Regions from separate parts of the Vibrio aquimaris genome, predicted to be linked through region 2. Evidence: predicted binding sites of a transcription regulator. Region 2 holds the regulator's gene; the other holds the start of a gene.
What was found. Region 2 encodes PurR, which represses purine synthesis genes. Its sites were predicted from a motif close to TNANGNAAACGTTTNCNTNA; they were not measured.
Positions count from the first base shown of each region.

Region 1: the regulator PurR is predicted to act here: its motif matches at 3,451-3,470, upstream of FIV01_RS06030 (inosine/guanosine kinase).

Region 1 covers NZ_CP045350.1:1,289,012-1,296,897, reverse strand. Annotated here, with positions in the region: gene FIV01_RS06040 (Na+/H+ antiporter NhaC family protein) at 1-671, opposite strand, end outside; lysine riboswitch at 787-968, opposite strand; gene FIV01_RS06035 (H-NS family histone-like protein) at 1,576-1,983, shown strand; gene FIV01_RS06030 (inosine/guanosine kinase) at 2,071-3,375, opposite strand; gene mnmA (tRNA 2-thiouridine(34) synthase MnmA) at 3,638-4,759, shown strand; gene hflD (high frequency lysogenization protein HflD) at 4,771-5,388, shown strand; gene purB (adenylosuccinate lyase) at 5,534-6,904, shown strand; gene FIV01_RS06010 (DUF3833 domain-containing protein) at 6,976-7,515, opposite strand; gene FIV01_RS06005 (chalcone isomerase family protein) at 7,515-7,886, opposite strand, start outside.
Region 2 covers NZ_CP045350.1:1,139,186-1,147,071, reverse strand. Annotated here, with positions in the region: gene mukF (chromosome partition protein MukF) at 1-1,261, opposite strand, end outside; gene cmoM (tRNA uridine 5-oxyacetic acid(34) methyltransferase CmoM) at 1,254-2,048, opposite strand; gene elyC (envelope biogenesis factor ElyC) at 2,163-2,981, shown strand; gene torR (two-component system response regulator TorR) at 3,023-3,724, opposite strand; gene torD (molecular chaperone TorD) at 3,923-4,570, shown strand; gene purR (HTH-type transcriptional repressor PurR) at 4,787-5,794, shown strand; cyclic di-GMP riboswitch class I at 5,934-6,020, shown strand; gene FIV01_RS05415 (TfoX/Sxy family DNA transformation protein) at 6,211-6,804, shown strand; gene FIV01_RS05410 (TVP38/TMEM64 family protein) at 6,926-7,615, shown strand; gene FIV01_RS05405 (putative signal transducing protein) at 7,618-7,886, shown strand, end outside.

The sequences.
Region 1 (7,886 bases), 150 kb from region 2:
CCAAACCAAGCAACGGCGAACACCATCAACAGAGCAAATACCGCATAAAAATTCATTGGTATCAAACGGACATATGCGCCTAAGGCGGAATATTCGGTAATCCCGTGTGAGACCAAGATACCACCTATAATCGTGATAATGTAAGCGCCCCAGCTTGATGCAGGCATAATCACACACATCGGAGCCGCGGTAGAGTCAAGAATATAAGCTAATTTTGCTCGAGAAACGTAAAATCTATCTGTAACAGGCCGAGAAATAGCTCCCACCGCGAGGCTATTAAAGTAGTCATCAACAAAAATAAATACGCCTAAGAAAGCAGCTAATAGTTTTGAACCGCGTTTACTTTTGACTCTGGACTGAGCCCATTCGGCAAAAGCTAGGGTACCACCAGATAAAGTCAGCAGCGCTGTCATCATACCCAGTAAGACTAAGAAGGCTAAAATACTCATATTCCAAGTATTTATACCGCCATCCTCAACGAATACGCTAGAAACTGTCGAGCCAACGTATGCTACTGTATTGCCGAGTGAATAGTCATTTAGAAGCGCTGCTCCTAAGATAATACCCACACCCAAAGATAAAAGGACGCGTCGAGTAATAATTGCCAAGCTAAGAGCCACTAGTGGTGGCAACAGCGATATCGGCGATGATGCAAAATCAATTAAATTCATGATCTTCAAAAACCAGTAATTAATGGTTAGAGATCTACTGCAGACTGATTGAAGGATTAATTCCAGAACAATAAGTGGCGGACGAAGCAAAAGATATTAGTTTACCTATCTTTAGCCCTACAGTAGCGCTCCATAGTGTTAAAAGTAATAGACTATGGCAGTGTTACCCCTTTCGGGTGCAACCCCAGCAAGCTCCTTTGATATGGAAACCTACTTCGGCAAAACAACCTTTCACACTTGTTCATTGGCATCACCCCAACAAGCCCTACTTATTCGCCCTGCTCCTCTACCGCGATGATTGGGATTTGAAACTAAAATTAGCAAAAAACCACGACAATTTAACAAAACTATCACAATGCATCGCTTCAGGTGCTCATTATTGTACTTATCTAGGCCTTGATTTCAATAGACTCAGCGAAATAACAAGTGTATTCAATATCAAGTTGTTAGTAAGTTTATAATAGTTCAAACATATTATTAATAGCTGCTATAATAATGAATTGATTCATGTTATTAGAAAAACATCTTTGTTAATTATGCAATTAGTCTCTATTTCATATTTTTTCAGGCAAAAATATGAAGAATAGGGTGTAAAAAAGTAATTTATTGAAAATTTTTAGTGCAGTGATAACGATCATCAAACTGGGTAGCACTAAATAACGTGTTTGTATAAATAAATATCACTCTATTATGAAACTTATTGGCAATAAGTATTGTCATAATCACAAAAGCTTCGATATTTTATGTAACAAATTTTAATCAGTTAATAAGAAAGGTCTCATTATTCTAATGTTAAGACATTAAATAATAACTTTTTATAAGAATTTAACTATAAAATATTGTATTGCAGATAATACGGGTTTAATATTTATTCCATCGACTCCTTAATTAAGTGAGAAACTATATGTCGGAACTAACAAAAACTTTATTAAACATTCGTAGCCTACGTGCATTTGCTCGTGAGCTAACACTGGAACAACTAGAAGAAGCCCTAGACAAACTATCAACTGTTGTCTCAGAGCGCAAAGAAGCAGAGGAAGCCGAGTTAGCGGAAAAAGCTGCACAGGAAGCTAAGCTAGCGGATATTGCTGAACAAATTAAACAGTTAGGGCTAGATAAAAACATGGTTATATCTGCATTGGCTGGAGAGTCTGCAGGTAAACAGAAATCTAAACGTGCACCGCGTCCTGCTAAATACAAGTATGTAGACAGTAACGGTGAGAAGAAAACTTGGACTGGCCAAGGTCGTACTCCTTCTGCAATCCAGGAAAAATTAGATGCTGGCAAATCTCTGGATGATTTCCTAATCTAGTCACATATATAAATTAACTTTAAATATGTAATTATATAATATAAAAAAGCCTCATTTTCATGAGGCTTTTTTATTGCCATCAATAGGTTAGCGTTCCCAGTACGCTTCTTCTAAACTGTCTTCTCTCTCGGGTAACCCTCTCGATAAACGCGGAGAATGTTGTACTAGCACTTCATAACTAGCGCGATTAGAATATTTGCAAACCTGTGAAAATGACGAATAAGTCAAAAATGTATGAGCATGCTTACTAGAATTAGGCACATTTTCTCTATGGTGTTTATTTGCTGCCATATCATGTAATAAAGCAGAGAGTGCGGCATCTCCTGCACCATTTGTATTCTTAATTTTTTCTGGTCCACCCATATAAGGCGATATATGAGAATAAACCTTAATTGGGTTTTCACATGCGGCTTTTTCTGCTGGTCGACTAAATTCATAACGATTAAATTCAGCAATACTTCCAGGGAGCAGAGGAAGAGAAGTCTGACGTTTAGCAGCGTCTTCTGTATAACCAGCCATAAATAACCCGACTGGTCCTGCCGTGCATAATACCAAATCGACCCATTCCAATGCTTTGTCTGAAGCAACAAGTGGATCAGACTCACCCGTCAAAGCTTCAGCTTCATCTTCATTCATGGCCACTACGCTTACATGATCTCGTAGAAACGCTTGCCAAAATATAGGGTCATTTTGGATAACATATTTTGTCCCCAAAGTTAACACAACCGGAACGCTATACTTTTTCGCATACTCAATAGCTTGCATTGTTGCATTTGGCATAGGATCACCATCTTTGCAACGAACTAAGTAAGAGGTCAGCACTAATGCTGATGCATTTTTGAAAATAGACTCAGGGATATTATTTGCATGAAGCTGATTCATCTGGCCTTCACTAATTGCGAAAGTCCTCTCACCATCATCTGAAATTAATGCAAAGCACCTTCCTATTGCACCATCAACACCTTGTAAATAGTTAAGATCCATACGACTAGAGGTATTACACAAATAGCGATAACCATAACTACCAATTTTAATATCCTGACTCATCACTCCCAAAAGTGTTGAGCAATCATCGGCAAGGACTGAATAATTATGAAGAGTATTACCTATGGTACCACCAGCGTACTCATTAGTAATTAAATTGTTTTCTTTCAACTCGTTATAAAGAGCTTCTGCTGTATCATCATCAATAACTAATGAGTGCCCTTTACTCAACTTGTATCGTTCAATAAGTTCCGAGTCCACTTTGGCTTCAATATCTACCAAAGTTTGATCAATACCAATAATGTGTGTACTCGATACCTTCTTACTTTGTTGAGACTGGCTAACCAGAGGATCACGTGTATGGACAGGAAAATAATGTTTAGATTTTCGTTGGCCTGGGAACTTCATAGCAAATTTTCTGAGTAAGGGATGAAAAAGGGTTTGGATTCTACCGTGTGCGATCAGATGCAGCAACCTTTCAATTGTAGCAAACGTTTGCCTTATTAATAAAATAATAAATCACCGAATTATACTGGCTGACTTTGGCGAAAGTTATCGCTCCCCATGAATTCTCAACTAAGAAATGAACGGTGTTTTCAACCGAGAAACTGTCACCCGCTAACGCTTTCTGTTAAGATTTGCCTCCAGCTAATTTGTGTGGTGTTTTGAAATGTCTCAGAACTATACTGACAACAGTAAAAAGAAAGTCATCGTTGGCATGTCCGGCGGTGTCGACTCATCCGTTTCCGCTTTTCTTCTCAAACAGCAAGGCTATCAAGTAGAAGGCTTGTTCATGAAAAACTGGGAGGAAGATGATAACGAGGAATACTGTACAGCAGCCGAAGACTTAGCAGATGCGCAGGCGGTTTGTGACAAGCTGGGTATCTACCTACATAAAATTAACTTTGCTGCGGAATATTGGGACAATGTCTTTGAGTACTTTTTATCAGAATATAAAGCTGGACGTACTCCAAATCCTGACATCCTCTGCAACAAGGAAATAAAATTCAAAGCGTTTTTAGAGTTTGCCGACGAAGTACTTGATGCAGACTACATTGCCATGGGCCATTACGTGCGCCGGACGTTTTCAGACAATGTAGACGAAGTAAAAATGCTTCGTGGTTTAGACTCTAATAAAGATCAGAGCTATTTCCTGTATACACTCAGCAATGAGCAAGTGGCTCGTAGCCTGTTTCCTGTTGGTGAATTAGAAAAGCCAGAAGTGCGAAGAATAGCAGAAGAGCAAGATCTCATTACCGCTAAGAAAAAAGATTCGACCGGTATTTGCTTTATTGGTGAGCGTAAGTTTACTGACTTTCTTTCACGTTATCTTCCAGCACAACCGGGAAAAATTGAAACTCCAGAGGGCAAGGTGATCGGGGAACATCAAGGGCTTATGTATCACACTCTAGGCCAAAGAAAAGGTCTACATATAGGTGGCCAAAAAGGTGGCGGCGGTAATGAAGACCCTTGGTATGTTGCAGATAAAGACCTCAAGAGAAATGTACTGATTGCCGTGCAAGGTGCCGATCACCCTTTACTAAAATCTCAGGGATTAATTGCCTCACAACTGCATTGGGTCAATCGCAAAACAATCACAGAACCTTTCCAATGTTCTGTGAAAACACGTTATCGCCAAGCCGATATACCCTGTACCATTATTCCAGTCGACGACAACACCATTAAAGTCATATTTGATGATCCTCAAGTCGCCGTTACACCAGGCCAATCCGCTGTCTTTTATCAAGGTGAGGCGTGCTTAGGTGGCGGTATTATTAAAGAACGTATTTAGGAGTACTGTCTGTGGCTAATGCACTTTATGACCAAACTATCGCTTTTGCCGGAATTTGCCAAGCTGTTGCTCTCGTTCAACAAGTAGCGAAAAACGGGCACTGTGACTCTTACGCATTTGAAGCATCGCTAAAAGCAATTTTAAACACCTCCCCAGCCAATACTGTGGGTGTTTTTGGTCGAGAGTCAAATTTAAAAATCGGGCTAGAATGCATTGTTAAAGGGATAGATAGTACCCCTTCGGGTAGTGAAGTTACTCGTTACATCATCAGTTTGATGGCACTTGAAAGAAAGCTAACTGGACGTAAAGATGCGATGTCTCAACTAGGAGACCGAATTCAAATGATTGACAGACAGCTTGATCATTTTGACTTATTAGAGGAACAAATGCTGAGTAATCTCGCAAGTATCTATCTCGACGTTATTAGTCCAATAGGCCCAAGAATACAAGTAACAGGAACACCATCCGTACTACAACAAATAAACAACCAGCACAAGGTCAGAGCTTTATTACTTTCGGGTATTCGCAGTGCTGTTTTATGGCGCCAAGTAGGAGGTAAAAGGCGACACCTAATCTTTGGGCGAAAGAAAATGGTTGAACAAGCTCGAATCCTACTAGCAAGAATTTAAGCATAATAGCCAACTTAGTTAGTTCAGAGTTGGCTGTTCTATCCACAAAACTACCACAGCAAACGTTTGCGCAATGTGCGTGACAATCGTGTAAGTTATTGGTATAAAGCTCACGACATTTAGACACTCAATTCAGGAGAACATCATGGAACTGTCAGCATTGACTGCTGTTTCACCAGTAGACGGCCGATACGGAAGCAAGACTACAGCTTTACGCGAGATTTTTAGTGAATATGGTCTACTTAAATACCGTACTATCGTCGAAATCCGTTGGTTACAAAAGCTTGCAGCGACAGCCGAAATTGTAGAAGTCCCAGCTTTTAGCGCAGAAGCTAATCAGTTTTTAAACGATCTTGCTGACAACTTTTCTGAACAAGATGCACGTAGAATAAAAGACATTGAGCGCACAACCAACCATGATGTCAAAGCAGTAGAGTATTTCCTGAAAGAAAAAGTGGCTGGCATTCCTGAATTGCACGCTGTTAATGAATTTCTACATTTTGCTTGTACCTCTGAAGATATCAACAATACATCTCATGCACTGATGCTAAAAGAAGCGCGTGAGACTGTGATTCTGCCCGAAATACGCAACATCATTGATGCCATCAAAGCTCTTGCTGTTGAATATCGAGATATTCCACTACTCTCTCGCACTCATGGTCAGCCGGCGTCTCCATCAACTATGGGCAAGGAAATGGCCAATGTAGCATACCGCATGGAGCGTCAATATAAGCAAATTGCTAGTGTCGAAATTCTCGCAAAAATAAATGGTGCAGTAGGCAACTACAATGCCCATTTGTCCGCTTATCCAGAGTTAAACTGGCACCAGTTTTCTGAAGACTTCATCACTGAATCTCTGGGCGTGACTTGGAATCCATACACAACTCAGATTGAGCCGCACGATTACATCGCAGAATTGTTCGATGCCATTGCTCGATTCAATACCATATTGATTGATTTTGATAGAGATATTTGGGGTTATATTGCGCTGGGCCATTTCAAGCAAAAAACCATTGCAGGTGAGATTGGGTCTTCAACTATGCCTCATAAAGTCAACCCTATTGATTTTGAAAACTCAGAGGGTAACCTTGGTCTTGCCAATGCAGTGTTCGCGCACTTAGCGCAAAAACTGCCAATCTCTCGCTGGCAACGTGATCTAACTGACTCAACAGTCCTACGTAATTTAGGCGTTGGTGTCGGTTATGCAATCATTGCTTACACGTCAACACTTAAAGGCATCAGCAAATTAGAAGTCAATCGTGATGCTCTTCTAGCAGAGCTCGATCAGAACTGGGAAGTGCTTGCAGAACCTGTTCAAACCGTTATGCGCCGCTATGGAATTGAAAAGCCTTATGAAAAACTAAAGGAACTCACTCGCGGGAAACGTGTTGATGGCGAAGCAATGAAACAGTTCATCGAAGGACTAGCATTACCAGATCACGAGAAAGAACGTTTAAAACAAATGACGCCAGCTAATTACATAGGTCAAGCAATCGAGCTAACCGATAAGCTATAGAAACTTTCTCACTGACCAAAAAAAGGACGGCTAGTTTGCCGTCCTTTTGTGTTTTTACACAATAAAGCTACTCACCTACTTGTCTTTTGAAAAAACAAGGTAATTTGTCCGACTTCGATACCAAATTTCTTTATCTTAGTTAAATTGAATACATGGTTTTCATCTTGGCGATACAACCAATCGTCAAAAGACACTACCACAGTCGAGTCCTCTAGTTGCAGAGCAAAGTCGTATTGCCAGCGAAGTGCGTTTCCAACTTGTGTTCCTTTTGCCATTCCAATAATGTCGTCTGCTCGTCCTTGATACTGACCTTGCTCAAGACGCTCTATACTCCATACTCGACGTGACATTTCACCATCATCAAACACAAAGTCTTCCACAAGAGTAAGAGTGTCACCCTTTACTGTTCCAACTATAGCTACTTCAAATCTCCTCGTCTGCAGGTCGGTGTAATCTTGCACCATTCCCCAAGCTGTCGATTCTCCCTCGAAATATTCGAACAGATCGAAGTTAGGTTCATGCTCTCGGTAGTCGTCAATATCGGCGCTACAAGCAGTTAAGCCCAGAGCCATAAAAAGGGTATAAAATAAGCGTCTCACCTGCTTAAGCATTAGTAACCCCCAATCAAATCTCGTCTCAAGCTAGGATATTCAGTTTGAGGGGAAAGCCAAATGGCCAGAAACGCGTCATTGAATGCTTCTTCTTCTATCTTTCCGATCAACTCTGCTTTGTCGTTGGGTCGTGTGTAATAAAATCGTCCGTGATACCCATCGGTCACATAAGTTAAATTGTTACCCTCTTCAATATCTGGGAAAATAGCTTCAAGACGTTGAGCCCACTGGCTGGTTGTACTTGATTCGTAACCCAGTTTGTCCCACTGTTCAACAGTCGCATTCACGAGTTGTTTCTGGGAGATATCTCTTTGGTACGTAATCGAAAGTGCCAAAGGGTGTGGAGTGATGTCATCACCAACAATATACCG
Region 2 (7,886 bases):
AATCGGACTCGGAATAGCCGAGGCGTACTGCTTGGTCAATGACAATACGTGCTAAATCAAAATGGTGGGTTCTGGGGTGTTGGGCTAGATAATCTTTCAATACGACACCTAAGTGGATTGGTGTTCCCTGCTCTTTGTGGACTTTTAGCATGCTACTGATGCGTTCAGACAGATCATTATTTACCTTTTGATATTCTTCATATTCCACTTCCAAAGGCACTTGACCTGTAACTTCATCATCTCTCAACACTAGGGCTTCGTCCCTAAGGTCAACCAACCTTTCTGCATCGGCGTAAGTAAGAAACCAAGGAGATTCATCATAGTCTTTGACTGACTGACGCAAACGCGTGCTGAAGGCACGATTTTTATCCATATCAATCGCAGTCCTGATAAACTTGTGCACGTGCCTATCGTAGCCGATCCATAAGTCAATCGCCTGCTGCCCCCAACTGGTTATTCGGTCCAGTTTCATTTGTAATCCAAATAACGCCTCTTCGATAAACTGCAACGATTCTTGCCCATAAACAATCTCTTGAATGTCTAAGATCTGAGTTTGCAATTCATCACTGGCCGCTTGCAGCGTGTCTTGGAGCTCGCGCAGAGTATTTGAAGTTTCAGAAAGTAAAGCTTCGCAATTATTGATGGCTTCGCGCCAATCTTTATTAAGCAGCTCAGCAATTTGAATTTTGACTGCCTGCTGCTGCTCATCCATCACTCGCTGGTTAAGATCAATTTGATCAAAAATTTCACCGACGGAGTATTTCAAGACACCAAATACATTCTTCTTCCAATGAGCAGGCGTTCCACCCTTCTGTGCTGCTTCAATCGCCTTTGACATTTCATCAGCAACCATGGATAGCTGGATTGAAAGCCGCAACTTAGAAAACTCTCGATAGCGAAGATAGTAGTCTGTCACTCCAACCGCCAACGGTGAGAGTCGATAAATACTTGCACCATCGTTAATTTCACTAGTAAAACGACTTATTAACCTCTGCTTTACCATGTCATTAATCGCATTGTTGGCTCTAAATGCTGTCGCCTCACCTGTGGATTCAAACAAACGAGTGACAATGGCAAAAGCATCATGCAATTCGCCTTCACCCAACTCTTCGTCAAATCTTTCATTACTTAACACAGCGATTGCAATCAGGAAAGCTAAACGCTCGGTCGTCAAGTTTAATGAAAAGTCGTGCTGCTTTACCCACCCGACCAGTTCATCAATTGGCTGTTCAGCAGCAGTATTGGCAAGTATCTCACCCATTATCATTCCTGTTCTTTTTTGCCCATACGTGTATGTAGCGACCCATTGATAGATAAGGTTCCTGACGACATAACTTTCTTTCAAGCGCCACTACGTCTTGCGGTTGGAAATCACCCATGTATTCCCTATTTCCAATATAATCACTAAAACATCGGATACCGGCTTTACCACAAATCTCAAAACCAGACGCCTCTATCCATCGATACACTTCCTCTGGTTTGAGTCCTCTCTGTGGCTGCAATTTAAACCTCTTTCTATGCGGCATACCATCCAATATATGTGGGATATTGCCGCACACAACATTCTTATAAACCAACCCGTGATGGTTATAGAACATGATGGATGCAGCTCCACCAGGTTTTACTTTATTCAGCAAGTATTGTAGAGCTGCTTGTGGATCGACTAACCATTCCATCACAGCATGGAACATCAATACATCAACAGATTCTTGGAGATGCTTTCCTATGCTCTGCACGGGGGAATGAACCAAACGATACTGCTTAAGCAATCCTTTTTTTTCAATCTCTTGACGAGCTAATTGCAACATTTCCGAAGATATATCACACAAAGTAATTCGATGTCCGAGTTTAGCTAGCTTTTGAGAAATTTGCGCTAATCCTCCACCAGCATCGAGCACAGAGAGACTTTTCCTGCTACCATTAATGGCGGAAAGTAATTGTTCAAGTTCTTCCCAAACAATCACTTGGCGTATTTCACCTTTATCGGACCCGTAGATATTTTTTGCAAACTTGTGCGCGATGTCGTCGAAATTGCGATCTTCAGTCACGGTAGGTTAAGTTATTATGTCTTGTCATTCTGCTATTTTGTCACATAGAAAGCAGATATAAAGAAAGATTCTCTTAAATTGAAACCAATTGGTGTTTTTTCGGACTATTTAAGTATGTTTGAGCTTAAAAAAGTGGTGTCATCACTGTTAATGCCTTTACCACTCATGCTGATGATCGGGATTATCGGCCTAACACTCATTATGTTTACTCGAAAGCAAAAAACGGGGTGTTTTGTCGTTCTCTTTTCCTTTATCGGTATTTTTCTGATCTCTTTTCAGCCTATTGCATCAAGGCTTCTTCTCCCTCTCGAACGTCAATACACCGCATTCTTTCCAGTAGATGGCACCATAGATTACGTTATGGTTCTTGGTAGTGGGCATGTGGTAGACGATAAGATTCCCCCGACTTCCGAACTCAGCCGAACCGGCCTAATGCGACTTTCCGAAGGGATAAGAGTGATGAGAATGTATCCCGGTTCAAAATTAATTTTATCTGGGTATGCTGGGGGATCTGATGTCAGCAACGCTAGGATGATGGCAAAAGTAGCGCTAGCCTTAGGCGTTGCCAAATCCGATATTATTCTGTTGGAAACTGCGAGAGATACTTGGGAAGAGGCTCGGCAAGCTGCAGCATTTGTCAAACGTAAAAAGCTCGTTGTTGTGACATCAGCGAGTCATATGAAAAGAGCACTAAATGAGTTTTACTCTGCAGGATTAAAGCCCTATCCAGCACCAACTAACTATCTAGCTCAACGCAATGTAGAACAAGTCTGGGACAAATATTCGCCCAAAGCAGTGTACCTCGAACAAACTGAAATTTACTGGCATGAAACGCTTGGATTGATATGGCAAACTCTGCGCAACTGGGCTTCAAACAATGATCACAAGGCAGGAATAGCCTCTGATAACCCTGTACCTGATGGCGACGCCTAACATTCTATGTATACCGAGCATGTCTCGGTATACTCTTTATTTTATTCTCCTGCGAACATATAACCTTCGCCATGCACTGTAACAAATAGCTGAGGGTTTTTAGGATCACACTCCATTTTGGCTCTCATCCGTCTAATGAGAACGTCTATCGTACGGTCATTAGGTGCTTCAACTCTGTGGCTGATCATATTAAGAATTCTCTCACGACTTAGTACCTGATTGGGATAAGAAGATAGCGCCACCAACAGCTCATACTCTGCCTTAGTCAGTTTCACAGGCTTACCTTCTTTTGTTAGAGAGCGCCTTGGTATATCGAATGTCCAGTGCGCAAAGCGAACTAACTTATGAGCGCTTGCAGCCGATTTTGCTTGGCGAACAGAGCCTATGCGCCAGAGTAAATTTTTGACTCGAACCACTAACTCTCTCAATTCAAAGGGTTTGGTCACATAGTCATCAGCTCCCATTTCCAGGCCAACGATCTTATCTATGTGACCAGTACGCCCAGTCACTAAAATGATCCCTATATCTGACTGGCTTCTAAGTTCACGAGTCAACAAAAGTCCATCTTCACCTGGCAGATTAATATCCAGTAGCACCAAGTCAATACTGCAACTTTTGATTAATTCGCGCATTTCTTCACCATTTTCAGCTTCAAATACTTGATAACCCTCATGCTGAAAATAGCCAACCAATTTACTTCGAGTCACTGCGTCATCTTCGACAATTAATACGTGATAACCCATCTCCACCACTACATACACCTAACCTATTGACTCGTATTCTATTCATAAGCTGTCATAATTCTAGTATTTGTGTCGGTTATAAGTGCATACGCACTCTTTTTTTGATTTGAAACAACCTAAACTACACCGAACTGATATTTTATGGATAACACAAGTTTTATCCCAGATAGCTTACATAAGTGTGGAGAATATTATCTAATGGACGACCTCAAATCCTTAAATGAGAAGCGCGCCGAAATCTATTGGTGGTTATCAAGTTTATTCGCCAAAGAACTTTCTGCTGAGATACTTGAAGAGTACCATTCGCCCCAAATTCGCTCCTTCCTAACAGCACTTGGGCAGAATGAGCAATTAAGGCCATGTACAGACAAACTAATAAATGCGCTTAATCGTATGCTCGACAGAAACAATGCCCAACTCGAACTAGCGGCTGACTTTTGTAATCTGTTTCTTAAATCCGATAAAGATTCTGCCCTACCCTACGCTTCTATCTATATTGGCGATTCAGGACTGCTCAATGACGTACCTGCCACAGAAATGGAAAACTTAATGTACCAATATCAAATAGAGGTGAATAAAAACCTTAATGAGCCGGCTGATCACATTGCTGTAGAATTAGACTTTCTCGGTCATCTAATCATTTGCTCCAACAAGCTAATGCAACCGGAGGCGATGGAAACTTCGATGCAGAAACAAGCACAATTTATTGAAACCCACCTTCTCTCTTGGATCCCCTCATTTGTAAATAAGTGTCTGAAACTGGATAACTTCGGCTTTTATGCATCAGTGACAGAAGTCACACTTGCGTTTATCAAACAGGATTACTCATATCTAAAAGGTGAGTAATTAGACACAAATATGTGATGGAAAGCCTACTAGGATTTAGGTTTTTGTTTGCCCTTACAGTGTTTGCGATATAAAATCGAGAACGAAAACGATAAAAACTGACAGAACTAGATATAAACCGCTAAATAGGGCGGTTTTTGTGTTTCTGATACTTACTGCCCACTTACACAAATTTTTGATGCAAGTTCACGGCAGTCATCGACAGGACAGAACCTTATGGCCACTATCAAAGACGTAGCACGCTTAGCCGGCGTGTCTACAACGACAGTTTCTCATGTAATAAATAAAACGCGCTTTGTTGCAGAAGCGACACAAGAAAAAGTGATGGAGGCAGTGACTGAATTAAACTACGCTCCAAGCGCTGTAGCGAGAAGCCTAAAGTGCAACAGTACCCGTACTATAGGTATGCTTGTCACTCAATCTACTAATCTTTTCTTTTCTGAAGTCATCGATGGTGTAGAGAGCTATTGTTACCGCCAAGGCTATACTCTCATACTGTGTAACACTGGTGGCATATATGAGAAACAACGCGATTATATACGTATGCTAGCCGAAAAACGTGTTGATGGCATTCTGGTAATGTGTTCCGACCTAACCGAAGAGCTTAGTGATATGCTTGACCGCCAGAAGGATATCCCTAAAGTCATCATGGACTGGGGCCCAGAAAGCTCTCAAGCCGATAAAATAATCGATAACTCCGAAGAAGGCGGCTATCTAGCAACAAAATTCCTGATCGATCACGGTCATAAAGATATCGCATGTCTTAGTGGACACTTTGAGAAAGCAGCGTGCCAAGAACGTATCCAAGGGTTTCGCAGAGCAATGAGTGAAGCTAACATAAAAATTAACGAAGACTGGATTCTCGAAGGCAACTTCGAATGCGACACTGCTGTGCTAGCCGCAGATCAAATTGTCGCAATGGATAACAAACCAACGGCTGTCTTTTGTTTCAATGATACTATGGCTCTTGGTCTAATGAGCAGGCTGCAGCAAAAAGGAATTCAAATACCTGAACAGATTTCAGTTATTGGCTATGACAATATAGAGCTCGCTGAATACTTCTCTCCACCACTTACTACTGTGCATCAACCTAAACGTCGCGTAGGTAAAAATGCGTTTGAAATCCTTTTGGAACGTATCAAAGATAAAGAGCATGAAAAGCGTGTTTTCGAAATGCACCCAGAGATTGTGGTTCGTGATACGGTTTACAATCTAAGTGAATGAATACAAATCGGCTGATAAGTTAAACTATTAGCCGAATCTATCATTTTGACACAAAATATCTGGATCGGCATCACACTTATACAATCATGATGTGATACTTACCTCAAATCTTATTTATTCTTAAATTGTTCGACTAATGCCACGAACAGGGCAAACCATCTCGAAAGAGTGGGACGCAAAGCTTCCGGCCTGACTCAGGGAACTGAAAGGTAGCGGAGTTGCCGATGGGCAATAATGCAAGCTATCATACCGTTTAAAACAATACATGGACTGGTGATTTGATGTTTCGGTAGCCATATGTGTTTGTTCTAAAAAATGTATGACTTCTTTATCAACATTTTACCTGCATTATTTTGCTAATCTCTCGGACCTGACTTTGGTGGCGTATAATAAAATATACACCGAGATAAAACAGCATGGATAAACCAATACTTAAAGAATCGATGCGACTTTTTGATCAGCTTGGTCAGATAAAATCGCGCTCAATGTTCGGCGGATTCGGCATCTTCGCAGACGACATAATGTTCGCATTAGTCGTTAACGATAAGCTGCACATCCGCGCCGATGACAAACTCGCCAATCAATTTAAAACTGAGGGTTTAACACCGTACGTATATAAAAAACGTGGGTTCCCCGTCGTTACAAAATACTTTGCGTTAACTGATAATATTGCATCTTGTGAAGAGCGAGCGCTTTCTTTAGCCTATCGCTCTCTGGAAGTAGCCAAGAAAGAAAAGACGACACAAGCTAAAGCTAGGCCGACTCGACTTAAAGATTTACCTAACCTTCGACTGGCAACAGAACGTATGTTAAAGAAAGCCGGAATCGATAGCGTCGAGAATTTAGAACAAATAGGGTCAGTAAAGGCGTTTAAGGCGATTCAAGCAACACACTCTGCGGAGGTGTCAATTGAGTTGCTCTGGGCTTTAGAAGGCGCTATAAAAGGTAAACATTGGTCAGTGATTCCTACTACTCGCAGAGCGGAGTTAGAAAGCCTTCTTAATAGCTAATCACAACATACTTTGAAACTAAGTCAGCCAGCTAGGTTGGCTTTTTTTTTCTGTTTGAAATTTTACTTCTCTTCAACTGTTCTTATTTTCATATCCCTTTACTCATATTTAGGAAGTCTCTATGAATAAAAAGCTCGTGTTAGGAATTCTGCTCGTCGGATTGATTGTGTTTCTTGGCATTAACTTTGGTCAATATCTCACTTTAGAAAATGCTAAAGCTCAACAAGCCTCGCTATCTGAGTTTATAAATAACAACTTTGCACTAGCCGCTATAAGTTATTTTCTAGCTTATGTCGCCATTACTGCTTTCTCCATTCCAGGCGCTGCCGTGGTGACGCTTCTAGGTGCGGCTTTATTCGGCTTTTGGGCCAGTCTTTTACTTGTCTCTTTTGCAAGCACCATAGGTGCGACTCTCGCCTTTCTCAGCAGTCGTTTTTTACTTCGAGATTGGGTGCAAACCAAGTTTGGCGACAAATTAAAAGCAATCAATGACGGAGTGGCCAGAGATGGGGCATTCTATTTATTTTCGCTTCGCCTAATACCTGTGTTTCCTTTCTTCCTAATAAACCTTTTAATGGGGCTAACACCAATATCTACTGCTCGTTTTTACCTAGTAAGCCAATTGGGAATGCTACCGGGTACAGCGGTTTATCTCAACGCAGGCACACAATTAGCACAAATAGAAAGCCTATCGGGTATCGTATCTGCTCCTGTATTACTATCATTTGCTTTACTTGGGCTATTCCCAGTAGTCACTAAATGGGTGATGGGAAAATTCAAAGGAGCCACACAAACTCAAAATGAGAGTTAATTTTGAAAATTTTCTCAACCGCTAATGTAATAGAAGTTCATATAGTCTGTGAACTTCTAAAATCACAGCGAATACATTGCCAAGTCAGAGGAGATGGAATCGTAGGGCTACAAGGAGAACTTCCTTTCGATGATAGTACCTCACCCTGTGTATGGCTTTTGGATATCAGTCAACATGAACAAGCGCTGTCAATAATAGAAGAGTATGAACAAAAAACACCACCAGATTTAAAATGGCAGTGCACCCAATGTGGAGAGCTCAATGAGCAGCA